3 regions of the Vibrio sp. D173a genome follow, and region 2 is predicted to be linked to each of the others. Evidence: predicted binding sites of a transcription regulator. Region 2 holds the regulator's gene; each other region holds the start of a gene.
What was found. Region 2 encodes PurR, which represses purine synthesis genes. Its sites were predicted from a motif close to TNANGNAAACGTTTNCNTNA; they were not measured.

Region 1 (5,012 bases), on a different contig from region 2:
ATGGCGATAGCCATTTCTCTGATGAGGGAAAAGAGAAAGATACAATTAGGGATTCATTCATGGAAACATTGGGGATTAAGGTTCTGCGATTTACCAACGAAGAAGTGATGAAGCAAACCGAGTCTGTTTTGGAAAGGATTATTCAATTTAGTTTGGAGTAATAACCCCCTCTAACTCCCCCTTAAAAATGGGGAGGACCGGACTGAGAGCGCTTTTTGGTTCGCTGACTTATTCAAATACCAAAACTGTATTTAGTTAGAAGCAATAACCCCCTCTAACTCCCCCTTGAAAATGGGGAGGACCTGACTGAGATCGCTTTTGGTTCGCTGACTTGTTCAAATACCGAAACTAGATTTAGTTCGGAGCAACAACCCCCTCTAACTCCCCCTTGGAAATAGGGAGGACCGGACTGAGAGCGCTTTTTGGTTCGCTGACTTGTTCAAATACCGAAACTGGATTTAGTTCGGAGCAGCAACCCCCTCTAGCTCCCCCTTGAAAATGGGGAGGACCGGACTGAGATCGCTTTTACCTATGAAATCACATCGCACATCATATTCATTGTCGACTGGTGCTTCACACTAAGCGCACTCAAGTCTAGTCCCCTCCCCTTTCTAAGGGGAGGGTTAGGGAGGGGTTCTGTTACAAACTCAAAATCACGCCAGCGATTGATGCACTCATCAAGTTCGCCATTACGCCTGCTGCAATTGCACGGAAGCCGTATTTCGAGATGAATGAACGCTTCTCTGGCACTAATGAACCTAGGCCGCCAATTAGCATTGCCATGGTTGAGATGTTTGCGAAACCACACAGTGCGAAGGTTACGATAGCTTGTGAGTGTGCGCTTAGCTGAGACTTCACTTCCATCAGTTGGATGAAGGCTACGAACTCGTTTACCACAATCTTGTTACCGATCAGAGAGCCTGCCACGATAGCTTCATTCCAAGGAATACCTAGCAACCATGCGATTGGTGCGAATAGGTAGCCAAGTACTAGCTCGAAGCTCAGTTCCATACCGAACAAACCGCCGAACCAGCCTAGAATGCCGTTTAGCATCGCGATAACACTCACGAACGCCAATAGGGTTGCACCTACCGCAACTGCGATACGTAGACCAGACATTGCGCCGTCTGCCATTGCTTCAACCACGTTGGTTGCGCGTGGCATTTCTACTTGGTCTAGATCCATATCCTGTGCTGCGCTGTCTGTCTCTGGCATCATAATTTTTGCCATTAGAAGACCCGCTGGTGCTGACATGAATGCCGCTGCGATTAGGAAGTTAAGATCCACACCCAGTGATGCGTAACCCACTAGCGTGCCACCTGCAACCGATGCCAAACCACCAGTCATTACTGCGAAGAACTGAGAATCGCTCATGTGCTTCAGGTATGGCTTTACTACTAGCGGCGCTTCAATCATACCAACGAAGATGTTCGCTGTTGCAGATAGCGATTCTGCACGGCCTGTGCCTAGCAAACGCTGTAGACCACCACCGATCAGGTTGATCACTTTTGGCATTAGACCAATGTGGTACAAACCAGAAATCAGCGCTGAGAAGAAGATGATGATACCTAGAACATTAATCGCGAAAGTAAAGCCACCTGTTGCTAGGTTGCCAAATAGGAACGCGATGCCCTCTTGACCGTAGTTGATTAGGTTAGAAACCGCGCCAGTTACTGCGTTAAGCGCTTCTTTACCCGCTGGCACGTAAAGTACCAATAGCGCGAAGATTACTTGCAGAGCAAAAGCCAAAGACACCGTTCGTAGACGAATGTTCTTACGGTTAGTCGAAAGCAGCCATGCTACGAATAGGATGACTACGATACCAAGAATTGAGTTCATAAAATGAATCCGACAAAAGGGGGAACAGGAAAGGCGTCGGATTGTATAGAGTGAAAGAAATGCTGCAAGTTAGGGATGTTAACAGGCTGAGAATCTCGCCTGACCACTATTTAACCAGCAAAATAACTCATTGAATTAAATAAAGATAAACGTTTGCCTAAAGTTATTATTTCCAAATGGAAAAGATGTTTCTGGATTTGGAAAAATTTTGTGATTCAAATCACCTTATGTATTCCCTACTTCGGAATCGAAATATACGGCGCTAATCGCTGATCCCAGTGGCAAGGCGATCCGATCTTTTGTTTGATGAATTCGATCACTGCTGAGATCTTTTTCGGCATATGCTGACGGCTAGGGTACACCGCATAAAACGGCATGGATTGGCTGGCTTTCCAATCAGGCAGAAGCTGGATCAATTTGCCTGATCGGAATTCATCCCCCAGCAAATAAGTGGCTAAGTAAGCAATCCCCCACCCTGCGATTGCGGCATCACGCACCGCCTCTGCCAAATCGACCGAGTAGTTGCCAGAGACTTTCACGTTGAGCTCTTGCTCGCGATTGGTGAACGCCCAACTGGTGTAGTCACGCTCCCAACTGCGGTAAATAAGGCAGTTGTGCTGCGACAAGTCATTCGGTTCAGTTGGCGTATCGTGCTTAAGTAGATAATCTGACGATGCCGCAACCACGAATTGGCAATCCGCTAAGCGCTGAGCAATGTAGCCTTCTGGTAGGTGTTCATTGTTGGTGATCCACAAATCCAAGCCTTCTTCGAGCATATCGACTTTGTAATCGAACAAATGCACTTCGACTTGCAGTTGCGGGTATTTCTCACGAAGTTCTTGAATGGCAGGAATGATGTGCAACGTGCCAAAAGACTGCGACAAACCAAGACGAACCAAACCAGCGACTTCATCGCGTTGGCTTTCCATCTCTAACGTGGCACTACTTACGGCTTGCACCACTTGCTCACAATGGTGATAGAAGGTTTGCCCAGCTTCGGTTGGCGTGAAGCTGCGCGTGGTACGTTGCACAAGCTTGATGCCTAGTGAAGCTTCTAACTGGCTGAGCTGTTTACTGACGTGAGAAACAGACACGCCTAGGCTCTTTGCCGCAGCGGTAAAGTTCTTATGTTTGATCAACGCTGAGAAGATCACCATTTGTGCAGCACGTTCAGATAACACGCAAACCTCGTTTCAAATAGAGAAAACAAAGGGGTCCGAAGAGCCCCTTTTTATTCGTTTATACATTCAATCTAGAATGTGATGCGGTCAGCTAAGTGACTTACCGCCAGTGCGAAGTAGTAAGAGCGGTTCCACTTCATCAACACATTGTAGTTGTTGTACACCAAGTAAGTACGGCCGTTCTCATCGTCTGGCATGATCAACCAAGCTTTGATGTCTTCGTCCAGCTTAGGTAGTGGACTGCCATCGTATTTGGTGATGCCAAGCTTACTCCACTCTTGCAGGTACTTACCTTTTTCCGCTTCGCGACCTTGCAGGTTGTGGTCAATGCCGTGTGGTACTTTAACCTGACGACCCCAAGTGAACTTATCATCCCAACCAGATTTGCTTAGGTAGTTTGCTGTAGAAGCAAACACGTCCGCTTCTGATTGCCAGATGTCTTTCTTGCCGTCGCCATTACCATCCGCGGCAAAGCGTAGGAATGAGCTTGGCATAAACTGACATTGACCCATCGCACCAGCCCAAGAACCTTTGAAATTCTCTAGATCGATATGACCTTCATCTAGGATTTGTAATGCCGCCATGGTTTCTTTACGGAAGAATTCTTCACGACGACCTTCAAACGCCATGGTCGACAACGCATCGATCACGCGGAAGTTACCGGTGAACTTACCGAAGTTACTTTCCACGCCCCACAGCGCAACGATAAAGCGCGGCTGCACGCCAAACTCATCACCAATGCGTTTTAGCTCAGCGTAGTGCTCTTTATACAGCTGCTTCGCTTGCTTGACCTTCCACTCAGGTACCGCGCGCGGAATGTATTCATCTAACGTCAGTTTCTTCTCAGGTTGGTTACGGTCAGCTTTTACGGCGCGTGGTTTGTATTCCACATCAGCAAAAGCGGCACTAATCACCTGTTCGGAAATGCCTTTATCACGCGCTTCTGCACGCAATTTGTTTAGGTATTCATCAAAGCCATCGCTACTTGCAAAGGCTGAAGTGCACATACCAACGCTGAGCATTGCTGCCAGTATCTTTTTCATATCGCCCTCCTTGAGCGAGGCAGAATTCCCAGATGAAAAGCGGTGACGTTATTCGCCTTTCTGCTGGGCTTTTTGTTCTTTGTATTTTTCTAGTAGGTTTTCCGGCGGAGGCGGAACCTGTAGGAAGAAACCATCATTAATTAATGACGCTTTCACTTTCTCGACATCAACTTGTGCCAAAGTACGACCATCAAGTTTGATTGTCATCACCGGCATAGGCTTACCGAACATCTGCATTAACGTGTCAGGAACCTGTGAGAAATCATCCTTTTTCGGAATATAGAGATAAGTGCCTTCTTTTCTGGAGCTTTTATAAATAGAACAAAGCATGACGAGCCTTTTGTGCTGATTTACCCGCTTTGAGTGCGGATTTTGTTGAAAACGTAAAATTCTCGCAAACTTGATAGCAAATTTGAGATTAATTCACTTATTTGCCCGCTTGAGAACTTGCTGCGCTAAAGGATGAAATATAACATGACAGACCTAGTTTAAGGCAACGCTCTTTCAATAAAGGCAAGAAGTCCACGATGACCCATTCACCTGACCTTAAAGGTAGCAGTTTTACATTGTCAGTTTTACACCTTTCTGACAACGAGATCGCTAAGACTGTCGAATTTTTGCAAGAAAAGGTTTCTCAAGCACCCTCTTTCTTCGCATCCGCACCTCTGGTTATCAATATAGCAAAAGTAGAAGGCGATATTGATTTCACCGCACTTAAACAAGGCATCGCCGATGCAGGGTTTATTCCGGTTGGTGTGACTGGCTGTAAAGATAAACGCGTTCAAAACCTTGCCTCAGAAGCGGGCTTCGCCATCATGTCTGCGAGCAAATCTCCAACTCAAGCACCAGCGAAAATGGCGCCGACCAAAATCGTTCGTACGCCTGTACGTTCTGGCCAGCAGATTTACGCCAAAGACGGTGACTTGGTTGTACTGGCACACGTAAGCGC
Region 2 (5,012 bases):
TGCGCAGTTACGAGATGTTGCCGCACAGTTTTCGGATAAGTTTGTTTTTGTTGAAGCTTATGACAACGAGCTCGCACACTTGGTTGAGGCCGGCTCAGATTTCTTCTTAATGCCTTCTGAGTTTGAACCTTGTGGTTTGAACCAAATCTACAGCATGGCTTATGGCACTTTGCCTATCGTTCGTGGGGTCGGGGGCTTAAAAGATAGCGTGAATGACTACGACGTTGATCCAACAGACGCAACGGGTTTTGTTTTTTATGAACCGACGCCACAAGGATTGCTGCTTACCATGCTACGAGCATTATTGCTGTATGCACAAAATGTGAACGAAGTAAGGCGAGTACAACTGCATGCTATGCAAAAAGACTTTTGTTGGCGCAAAGCGGCTGAAGAGTATTTGCAATTGTATAGAGCTGCGTTAAATTGACGCAAAATTTTTAGAAAGTGTAACGAAAGGCACCGGATTAGGTGCCTTTATTACTCTTGCCCTAATAGAGTGTGTTAGGATTTATTTATTTCTGTTCACAAAGAATGTTTTTCATACTGATACATGACTCAGCCACTTTTATTCCACAAAACCTATTTACACCCTACTAGTAAGGAGTGGGTCGTTTTCGTTCATGGTGCTGGTGGCAGTTCTTCGATATGGTTTAAACAGATCAAGGCTTATAAGCAGCACTTCAATTTATTGCTGATTGATCTTCGAGGACACGGAAAATCCAATCAACTGCTTAAAGAGTTGATGACAAGCCGTTATACCTTTACGGCAGTCACCCAAGATATTTTAAAAGTCCTAGATCACCTTAAGATTCAGTCCGCGCACTTTGTCGGTATGTCTCTGGGGACCATCATTGTTCGTAACCTTGCCGAGCTGGCTTCAGAACGCGTACGCTCTATGGTTCTTGGCGGGGCGGTGACACGTTTGAATACACGCTCTCAAATCCTAGTGAGACTTGGCAACCTCGGTAAGCATATCCTGCCATACATGTGGCTGTATAAGTTATTTGCTTACATTGTGATGCCACAGAAGAACCAACGTGAATCGCGACATCTATTTATTCGCGAAGCAAAGAAGCTGTGCCAGAAAGAATTCAAACGTTGGTTTATTTTGGCTGCGGACGTGAACCCGTTGATGCGATATTTTAAAGATCGTGAGCTTCCAATCCCAACCCTATACTTGATGGGGGATAGAGATTATATGTTCATTAAACCTGTCAAAGAGATGGTTGCGGTACACAAGCTCAGCGTCTTGCGCGAAATTCCTGATTGTGGACACGTGTGCAATGTGGAAAGACCAGACGACTTTAACCAGCATTCTATCGAGTTCATTAAGCAGCAAAGTCTAGCGGCTTAATAGAGCTCTCAGTCAGACCCAAAGAGTAGGGGAGCCATTATGGCTCCCCTATTTGATATCCACATTGCCAGCATGCCCCAAACTGACCTTCATTTTGTTCTGAACATTGTGGGCATTGCCAATCTTGATATGTTCGGTCCGCTTGTTGTCGATAATCTTCAACAATGGCTGACGCTTTCAACTCTTGCTCTGGATGTAAAAGCCAAACATACGGGTCTGTATCATCGCCAAATGGCAGTTCGCCTTTCAAGCCAAACATTCCCTCGCCTCTTACTTCACAAGCTATCTGTTCGGTTTTTAGAAGCTCGCAAACGATATGAGCTTCAGCAGGATTCTTGGCGACGTATATTTTCATTAAGCGTTTCCGTTTTGTACTTGAGCAGGGCGAACTTTATTCATAACCCATTTTGCGATGATTGGGAACAAACCAAGTAACGCAAATGACGCTAATACGGTCGGCGACACAATACCTGATAGGCTATCGATGGTGGCGAGCTGAGTACCAGCGTTTAAGTACACGGCAGTGCCTGGCAGCATACCGATTTGGCTGGTTAAGTAAAAACGCGCAATGGTCATCGGTGTTAACCCCATCAATAAGTTGATAAGGAAAAACGGAAAGACGGGAATCAAGCGCAGAGAAAACAGGTAAAAGGCACCGTCTTTTCCAACGCCTTGGTTAATCGCACTCAGTTTACTCCCAAACTTACTTTGTACCCATTCTCTCAATAGGTAACGGCTACTCAAGAAAGCAATCGTAGCGCCGATGGTGCTGGCAAAAGAAACCAACAATAAGCTAGTCCAAAAACCAAACAAGGCAGCACCGAGCAGGGTAACGACAGCTGCGCCTGGAATCGAAAACGCAGTGATGGCGATATAAGCAAAGAAATAGGTCGCGGCGGCGTATATGAAGTTTTGGTCAATAAAGCTATTTAACGCCTCTTGTTGTGCTTTTGCATTTTCTAGGGTTAGGTATTGACCAAAATTTACACCTAGAAAGAGGATGGTCGCGACTAGGATCAGTCCTAAAATCAGTTTCTTATTCATATCAATTGCTCCGTTTGGCTTCTTAAATAATAAGACAGAATGGAATAAGAAAAATTTCAAAAAAAAACCGCAGCGTGAAAACTGCGGCTTTTACTCAATGTCATACTGATATGAACGCGCTACGGGAGAGCACTCATCAATTCTTTTCGGCGAGACTGAGGTACGACGCTCCAATGTGTACCGTTGATTGCGCCCTCTAGCGCCCACAACAACTCAAGGCTTACCGTTGAGGCATGCGTATCTTGGATTGCTTTGTAAGCGTTTAAGGCACCTTCTTCTTCTAGCTGCTCGACAGAGTCAATGCCTGCTTTCTTCAACATGCGTTCGGTTGCTAGGCGAAGATTCGGAAGGTCTTTCAATCGGTTAGGTTTGGTGCTCGCTTGTTGCTTTTTCTCTTGCTTAGCGGTCTCTAGAGATTGCTTTGCAACTTCAATCAAGCGATCGGTTGAATCCCATAGATCATCAGAAATCGCATAGTATTTCGTAACAACTGGGAAACCACGTTTCTTGTAGACGTACGGTTTTAGTCCTTGAGTCTCGAAGTCAGAAGATGTTTGTCGGTCAGCTCGAATGTGAAGTTGGTTGTTTACGACTAGCGCAAACATCGTTTCATCAGCGAAGAGCCCGAAGCCGCCAAACATTGAGCGCGACTTGATATTACCAAGTGCCTCAAACAGCTTCATTGAGTCTTTGAGTATCGGTTTATCCATGGTGTGTTATCTCGGTGTAATTAATATTACGCCACCAAAAATCAGGTCCGAGAGATTAGCAAATGCATGCAGACACAATGTCATTAAAGGGTAAACTCACTTAATGCATATTTGCCATCGGTAACCCCGCTACCTTCCATCTAATTCGATGGTTCAGGCCGGAGGCTTTGCGTCCCACCCTTTCGAATGGTTTGCCCTGTGCGTGACCATTTGAGAATACTTCGTATATTGAATTAACATCACGTTTCAAACATCAAAGTGTGATCTTGGTTCAGTTGATAGTGCTATTTTGATGTGTTTAGTTTCATATTTTGGGCTGTCTACTTGTCATACTAAAGCTTGATGTAGGAAATGGGCTACAAGTGAGTTAAAACAGCAACTTATCTTAGCCTTTGATTGTATAAGCGATGTCGAATGTTTCAAAAAAGTTATTTTACGCAATAAAAAAGCGCCCCGAAGAGCGCTTTATAAAAACTGAGGTGAAATTAGTTCAATTTCTTAACTGTATTGCGAACTACGATCTCTGGCTGCATCTCAAACACACGCTTTTCGTGCTCTTTGTCTTTGATGCGCTCTAGTAGAATTTCAAACGCGTTTTTACCCACACGACGTTTCGGTTGGTGGATCGTCGTTAGCGGCGGTGAGAAGTACTCTGCAAGCTCAATGTTGTCGTAGCCGATAACGGATATGTCATCTGGTACTTTGATGCCGTTTTGTTGTAGACGGCTCATCAAACCTAACGCCATTGTGTCGTTAAAGCAGAATACAGCAGTTGGGCGTTTTTCCATTGCAGTGATGTTGTCTGCAGCAAGTACTGCTGTATCACACTCGAAGTTACCTTCAAGAACCCAATCTTCGTTTACTGCAAGATTTGCTTCAGCCATTGCACGACGGTAGCCTGCGATACGCTCTTGGCACGCCGCCTTTTCAAAGTGGCCGCTCAAACATGCGATGTCAGTATGACCGTTGTCGATCAGGTATTTCGTCGCGATGTAACCGCCTTCTTCTGAGTTATCAATGATCTTATCTGCTTGTGAGCTTTCTGGGCCCCAGTCCATTACCACTTTAGGAATGTCTGAATGGCGATCAAGCATCTCTTTTAGCTCTTCCGTAAGGTCAGAACACATTACTAGGATGCCGTCTACGCGTTTCTCTGCAAGCATGCGGATGTAGTCACGTTGTTTCTCGTAGATACCACCAGTGTTACATAAGATTAGTGTGTAACCTTGACGGTAACAGTAGCTTTCAACACCATCGATCACTTCAGAGAAGAATAGGTTGGTTGATTGAGTAACTAACATACCGATAGTACGAGTAGAGTTGCATTTCAAACTACGAGCAACAGCACTTGGCGCGTAATTGAGCTCATCCACTGCTTTCATTACTTTTTCTTGAGTGGTCTCTGCAACAAAGCGAGTTTTGTTAATTACGTGCGAAACTGTTGTGGTAGAAACGCCGGCTAAGCGAGCAACGTCTTTAATAGTGGCCATAAATGATGTCCTGTATCGAGCTACTGAATACCGTAGTGAAGACAACCATATGCTTAGGGTCTTGCGCAAACCGAGCAACTGCAGAAAGGGCATTGCTGAGATATTTGGCAGCGGTTGTTCCGAAATCGGTATAAAAAGGTTTGTAGCAACATTTGTTGCTGAAACGCCTATTCCTGTCTTACATAAATGAGAAATAGGTCAGCAATCATGTTAAGAAAACACAAAAACCGCTATATTTCAGCGGTTTACATATAAATCATATTTAATCGTTTGCGCTCACATTTTAGACTGATGTGGGCAGGCTGGCAATATTTTCAGCGGTTGTTTTGTGCCTTTGAGGTCACATTTTAACGGCTAAATTTGTTGGGTTTCTATGAGCCAGATTAAAAATAAACGAATAAAATAGGGAGCCTA
Region 3 (5,012 bases), on a different contig from region 2:
AGTAAACATCAAGATCTTCTTGAACGGTCTCGTATCAAATGGCGATCTAACGGTTAAACAACGCAACCAGATTCTTGAATCGATGGAAGACGAAGTGGGTGAGATCGTATTGGACGATGCATACCGCCAGTCTGAGTCTATATCTGTGACAGAGCAACAAGGTGTTGGCATCGTTAAAGAGCAAATCCGCTTTATCCATACAATGGAGAAGGCAGGGTACTTGGATCGTGCTCTTGAGTACATTCCAGACGATGAAACCTTGATTGAGCGAGAGAAACAAGGTCTTGGTCTGACACGCCCTGAGCTTTCGGTTCTGGTTGCGTACGGTAAGATGGTTTTGAAAGAGCAATTGGTCGCTGACGAAATTGCAAATGACGAATTCCACGGAAAACAATTAGTTGCTTACTTCCCAAGCGAGTTACGCCGTAACTACAAAGATCAAATGGTAAACCATCCACTGCGTGCTGAAATCATCGCAACAGCGCTGGCAAACCAAATGGTTAATGAAATGGGCTGTAACTTCGTGACTCGTCTTCAAGAAGAAACGGGTGCGAGCGTGGTTGATATCGCAAATGCTTACAGTGCAACCCGTGAAATCTTTGAACTGGAAGATATTCTCAAGCAAACTCGTGCACTAGATAATGTTGCAACCGCAGAAGCTCAATATGAGATTATGTTCTACGTACGTCGCGCATTACGCCGTATTTCTCGCTGGTTATTACGTAACCGTAGCGGTAAAAACACAGTAACTGAGCTCGTTGCACTATATAAAGACGATGTTCACACTATTACTGAAACGCTGGACACCATGCTAGTTGCATCAGAAGTCGAAGAGCATAACGAACTTGCTCAGAAATGGATTGAGCGTGGAGTAGAAGAGAAGCTGGCTCATCATGTGGCTCGTCTTTCTAGCCTGCAGTCAGCACTGGATATCTCAGCAGTGGCAAGTGAAACAGGTAAAACCGTTGAGCAAGCTTCGAAGCTTTACTTCAACTTAGGTGACCGTCTATCACTTCACTGGTTCTTGAAACAAATCAATGGCCAAGCGGTAGACAACAACTGGCAAGCTCTGGCGCGTGCGGCGTTCCGTGAAGATCTTGATTGGCAACAACGTCAATTGACAGCTCAAGTTCTAACTTGTGGTTGCTCAACAGAAGATCTAGACGTAATGCAAGCACTCGAAGATTGGATGACAACGAATGAGCTGTCATTGCACCGCTGGGAAAGCATCTTGAATGAGTTCAAAGTTGGTTCCGTTCATGAGTTCGCTAAGTTCTCTGTAGCGCTTCGAGAGTTGGTTCTACTCAACTTAAACTGTTCTTCAAACGAATAGGGTAAGTCACTTTAGCAAAAGCCTCGCAATCGCGGGGCTTTTTTATGTTCAAATCACTTATAACGACCCCAAAATAGTGACACTATAACACCAAGTTTAAGTTTTTATGACATGAAATCGTTTGCTTTTAAAGAAAAAGCTAGCAATTTTGCACAGAGAATAGTGCGATAATTAACTGTTTTTATGAGAAAAACTAAAATAAGACGTACTATTTTGCTGAATTCAATCATTTTCATTGAATTGCGTTGAAAAACAGTAAATAATATTGACCCGTTTACACGGGGCTTTTTTCTTTCGGAGGCACAATGCTTTACCGTCTAGCCAGAACTGGCTTTTTCCAACTTGATGCCGAAAAGGCACATGATCTTGCAATCAAAAACTTCCAACGCTTTAACGGCACCCCTCTCGATCTTTTCTATCGTCAACAATTACCAAATCGTCCAGTAGAATGCATGGGACTTACATTCCGTAACCCAGTGGGTCTTGCTGCAGGTTTGGACAAAAACGGCGAATGTATCGAAGCGTTTGACGCTATGGGCTTTGGTTTTGTCGAAGTTGGTACTGTTACACCTCGTCCTCAAGCTGGTAACGACAAGCCTCGCTTGTTTCGCCTAGTTGAAGCGGAAGGTATCATCAACCGTATGGGCTTTAACAACCTAGGTGTGGATCATCTGGTTGAGAATGTGAAAAAGGCAAAATACAACTGCGTTCTTGGTATCAACATTGGTAAGAATAAAGACACACCAATTGAGAACGGGGCAGAGGACTACCTGATTTGTATGGAAAAAGTGTACGAGTACGCTGGTTACATCGCCGTGAACATTTCGTCACCAAATACACCAGGACTTCGTTCGCTTCAGTACGGTGAAGCGCTAGATGAACTGCTATCTGAACTCAAAGCGAAACAAGCTGAACTTACAGAGAAATACGGTAAGTATGTACCGCTTGCGCTAAAAATCGCACCAGATTTGAGTGACGATGAAATCAGCCAGATTTGTGAGTCTCTAATTAAGAACAATATCGACGGCGTAATTGCGACAAACACAACGCTGGATCGAACAGTCGTTGAAGGTATGAAACATGCACATGAAGCGGGTGGCCTAAGTGGACGTCCGGTTCAATCTCGCTCAACAGAGGTTGTTCGTAAACTTCACCAAGAACTTGGCGATAAACTTCCGATCATTGGTGTCGGTGGTGTTGACTCTTACGTTGCTGCGAAAGAGAAAATGATGGCTGGCGCTCAACTTGTTCAAGTTTATACAGGTTTTATCTACCACGGCCCAGGTCTCGTACGCGATATTGTTAAAAATCTATAAGAATAATCGCTAAATTGTTGAGAAATCGACGCTTGTTACTAAAAAAAGAGGAATTCGTTTCCTCTTTTTTTTTGTCCGTTCGTTTGTAAAATTTAAAAATCATGAGTAGGTAATTAAGCGTCTTACCTCTTACTACTGTTTAACTAGTCACAAGAGAACGGAATAATGCTTAAACCCAGCGACAAATGGAATTGGTATTTTGACGAGCAGAAAGCTTGCCTAATGCTGGATTTAGGGGAGGAGATGATTTTCCAAACCAATCTATGCCGTAAGCTGTTGGTCAATTGCGCCTTCTCAGACAATGAATTCACCGTTGATGACGCAAGCGCGTTCCAAACGTACAACGAACGAATCCGTTGTCTCGACATCAACGAATACCGTCAAGCCGAACTTACGCTTTATTGCGTAGCAGCGAAACGCTTTCACAAGCCAGTCCAGCCTAAGAGCTGGTTCTTCGATGCTCAATGTGATGGACATGAGCCAGAAGAAGGGGACATGGTCTTCCTAACAAACCAATATTCTGAAGGTGTGTTCGTCGTCCTAGAGCCTGGTGAAACATCAAGTCTGTGTGCTTATGTTGGACAAGAAGAATTCCTGCTAGACGGCAACAAAACGCTCCAGTTTGGACAACCGATTAAAGTAATGCATGATCGCATGGTGTGTGCTAATCACTTATTCATGATGGCACCTATGGCGATGGTGGGTTAGTTTCCTTTTGATTTTTTCTTTATTTTCGTTCCTTTGTTTGCATTAATCGACAGCATTAGGTCGATTTTTTTTGCCTAGAATTTTTCCAAATCTCTCCTAGTACGCGCCTCAAACTCCCCCCTAGGTGAGGGGGTTTCATATCTCATATATGAAATCCCCTCACTTTTATTCCAATTTTTTCAATTTAGCTTTTCCTTAAATTAGGCAATAAGACGCTTAATATTTCACCCTTTATTCCCCTATACATTGTTTTTGTAAGTAAATTACACACCAAAAGCCACTCTGGTATATACCAATTTTAATGTGAATAAGTATTTACTTTCGCCACAGACTGCATTTTTACGATAAGGTGATAAGGAGACGTATTCTGTTTATGAAGGTGATGTGATCTGACTTTCAGTTGGTGAGATTGGTGACTGTTTGCGCTAATAAAGCGAAAAAGCCTTTAAAAACGAGGCATTGATCGTAAAGTCAGGTATAATTAAAACCATTTTTTATCGACGAAAGAACACTATGAATCAATATCTCGCGGTAACTTCAAACGGCATGGAAAACTTGCTTGCAGAAGAGCTGACTAAACTAGGCATTGAAAACGCCAAGCCAGTACAGGCAGGCGTTAAATTTAAGGCGACGAATAAACAAATTTACCGTTGCTGTTTGTGGAGCCGTTTGGCGTCTCGATTTGTACGTGTTTTATCGGAGTTTACCTGTAACGACGACATGGACCTTTACCTGTCGACGTCTTCAATTAACTGGGTAAACCAATTCCACAGCTCAAAGCGTTTTGTGGTTGACTTCAACGGTACCAACCGTGAAATCCGCAACAGCCAATATGGTGCAATGAAAGTCAAAGATGGCATCGTTGACTGCTTTGAGAAGAAAGGACTTCCTCGTCCAAACATCAGCAAAGAACGCCCAGATATTCGCGTTCACGTTCGTCTACACAAAGACAAAGCGATTCTTGGTGTCGACATGGTAGGCAGTGGTCTTCATCAACGTGGCTACCGTCCAGAATCTGGTCGAGCTCCGCTGCGTGAAACACTCGCAGCCGCTATTATCATGCGTTGTGGCTGGGATGCTTCTCAACCACTTCTAGACCCAATGTGTGGTTCTGGTACGTTGTTGATTGAAGCGGCAATGATTGCAGCGAACATGGCACCTGGCGTTAAACGCAAACAGTGGGGCTTTGAAGTACTAGAAGACTTTGAACCAGAGCTTTGGGCAGAGATTAAATCAGAGGCAAATGTACAGGCTCGACGTGGCGTCAAAAAAGTTGACGCTAAGTTTTTCGGCTTCGATAACGACCCGAAAGTACTGAAGGTTGCTCAAGACAATGCTCGCAGAGCTGGTGTTGAAGAGCTGATTACCTTTGCACAAGGTGATGCGGCAACCATCACTCGTCCGGCTGGCTTCGAAGCTGGCGTTATCGTTTCTAACCCTCCTTATGGTGAGCGTCTTGGTACTGAGCCAGGTTTGATTGCGCTATACACAGCATTTGGTGGCCAGTTAAAAGCTGAGTTTGGCGGTTGTAAAGCGTCTATCTTCTCTAGTTCAGACGAGCTACTAAGCTGTCTTCGTATGCGTGCAGACAAACAGTTCAAATTGAATAACGGTGCGTTACCGTGTCACCAAAAGAACTACAACATTGCAGAGCG

Region 1: KIV40_RS25560 (NupC/NupG family nucleoside CNT transporter) is a predicted target of PurR. The motif match lies at 1,981-2,000, and genes of this name have one in related genera.
Region 3: pyrD (quinone-dependent dihydroorotate dehydrogenase) is a predicted target of PurR. The motif match lies at 1,443-1,462, and genes of this name have one in related genera.

The regions. Positions count from the first base shown of each region.
Region 1 covers NZ_JAHGAH010000342.1:1,549-6,560, reverse strand. The annotation lists gene KIV40_RS25565 (endonuclease domain-containing protein) at 1-161, shown strand, start outside; gene KIV40_RS25560 (NupC/NupG family nucleoside CNT transporter) at 640-1,839, opposite strand; gene KIV40_RS25555 (LysR family transcriptional regulator) at 2,076-3,020, opposite strand; gene KIV40_RS25550 (lytic transglycosylase domain-containing protein) at 3,092-4,063, opposite strand; gene KIV40_RS25545 (YcgL domain-containing protein) at 4,112-4,393, opposite strand; gene minC (septum site-determining protein MinC) at 4,591-5,012, shown strand, end outside.
Region 2 covers NZ_JAHGAH010000118.1:58,062-63,073, forward strand. The annotation lists gene glgA (glycogen synthase GlgA) at 1-427, shown strand, start outside; gene KIV40_RS13380 (alpha/beta fold hydrolase) at 551-1,354, shown strand; gene KIV40_RS13385 (putative signal transducing protein) at 1,392-1,709, opposite strand; gene KIV40_RS13390 (TVP38/TMEM64 family protein) at 1,709-2,398, opposite strand; gene KIV40_RS13395 (TfoX/Sxy family DNA transformation protein) at 2,518-3,108, opposite strand; cyclic di-GMP riboswitch class I at 3,225-3,314, opposite strand; gene purR (HTH-type transcriptional repressor PurR) at 3,594-4,598, opposite strand.
Region 3 covers NZ_JAHGAH010000278.1:10,118-15,129, reverse strand. The annotation lists gene KIV40_RS23995 (NAD-glutamate dehydrogenase) at 1-1,333, shown strand, start outside; gene pyrD (quinone-dependent dihydroorotate dehydrogenase) at 1,639-2,649, shown strand; gene KIV40_RS23985 (cell division protein ZapC) at 2,815-3,357, shown strand; gene rlmKL (bifunctional 23S rRNA (guanine(2069)-N(7))-methyltransferase RlmK/23S rRNA (guanine(2445)-N(2))-methyltransferase RlmL) at 3,871-5,012, shown strand, end outside.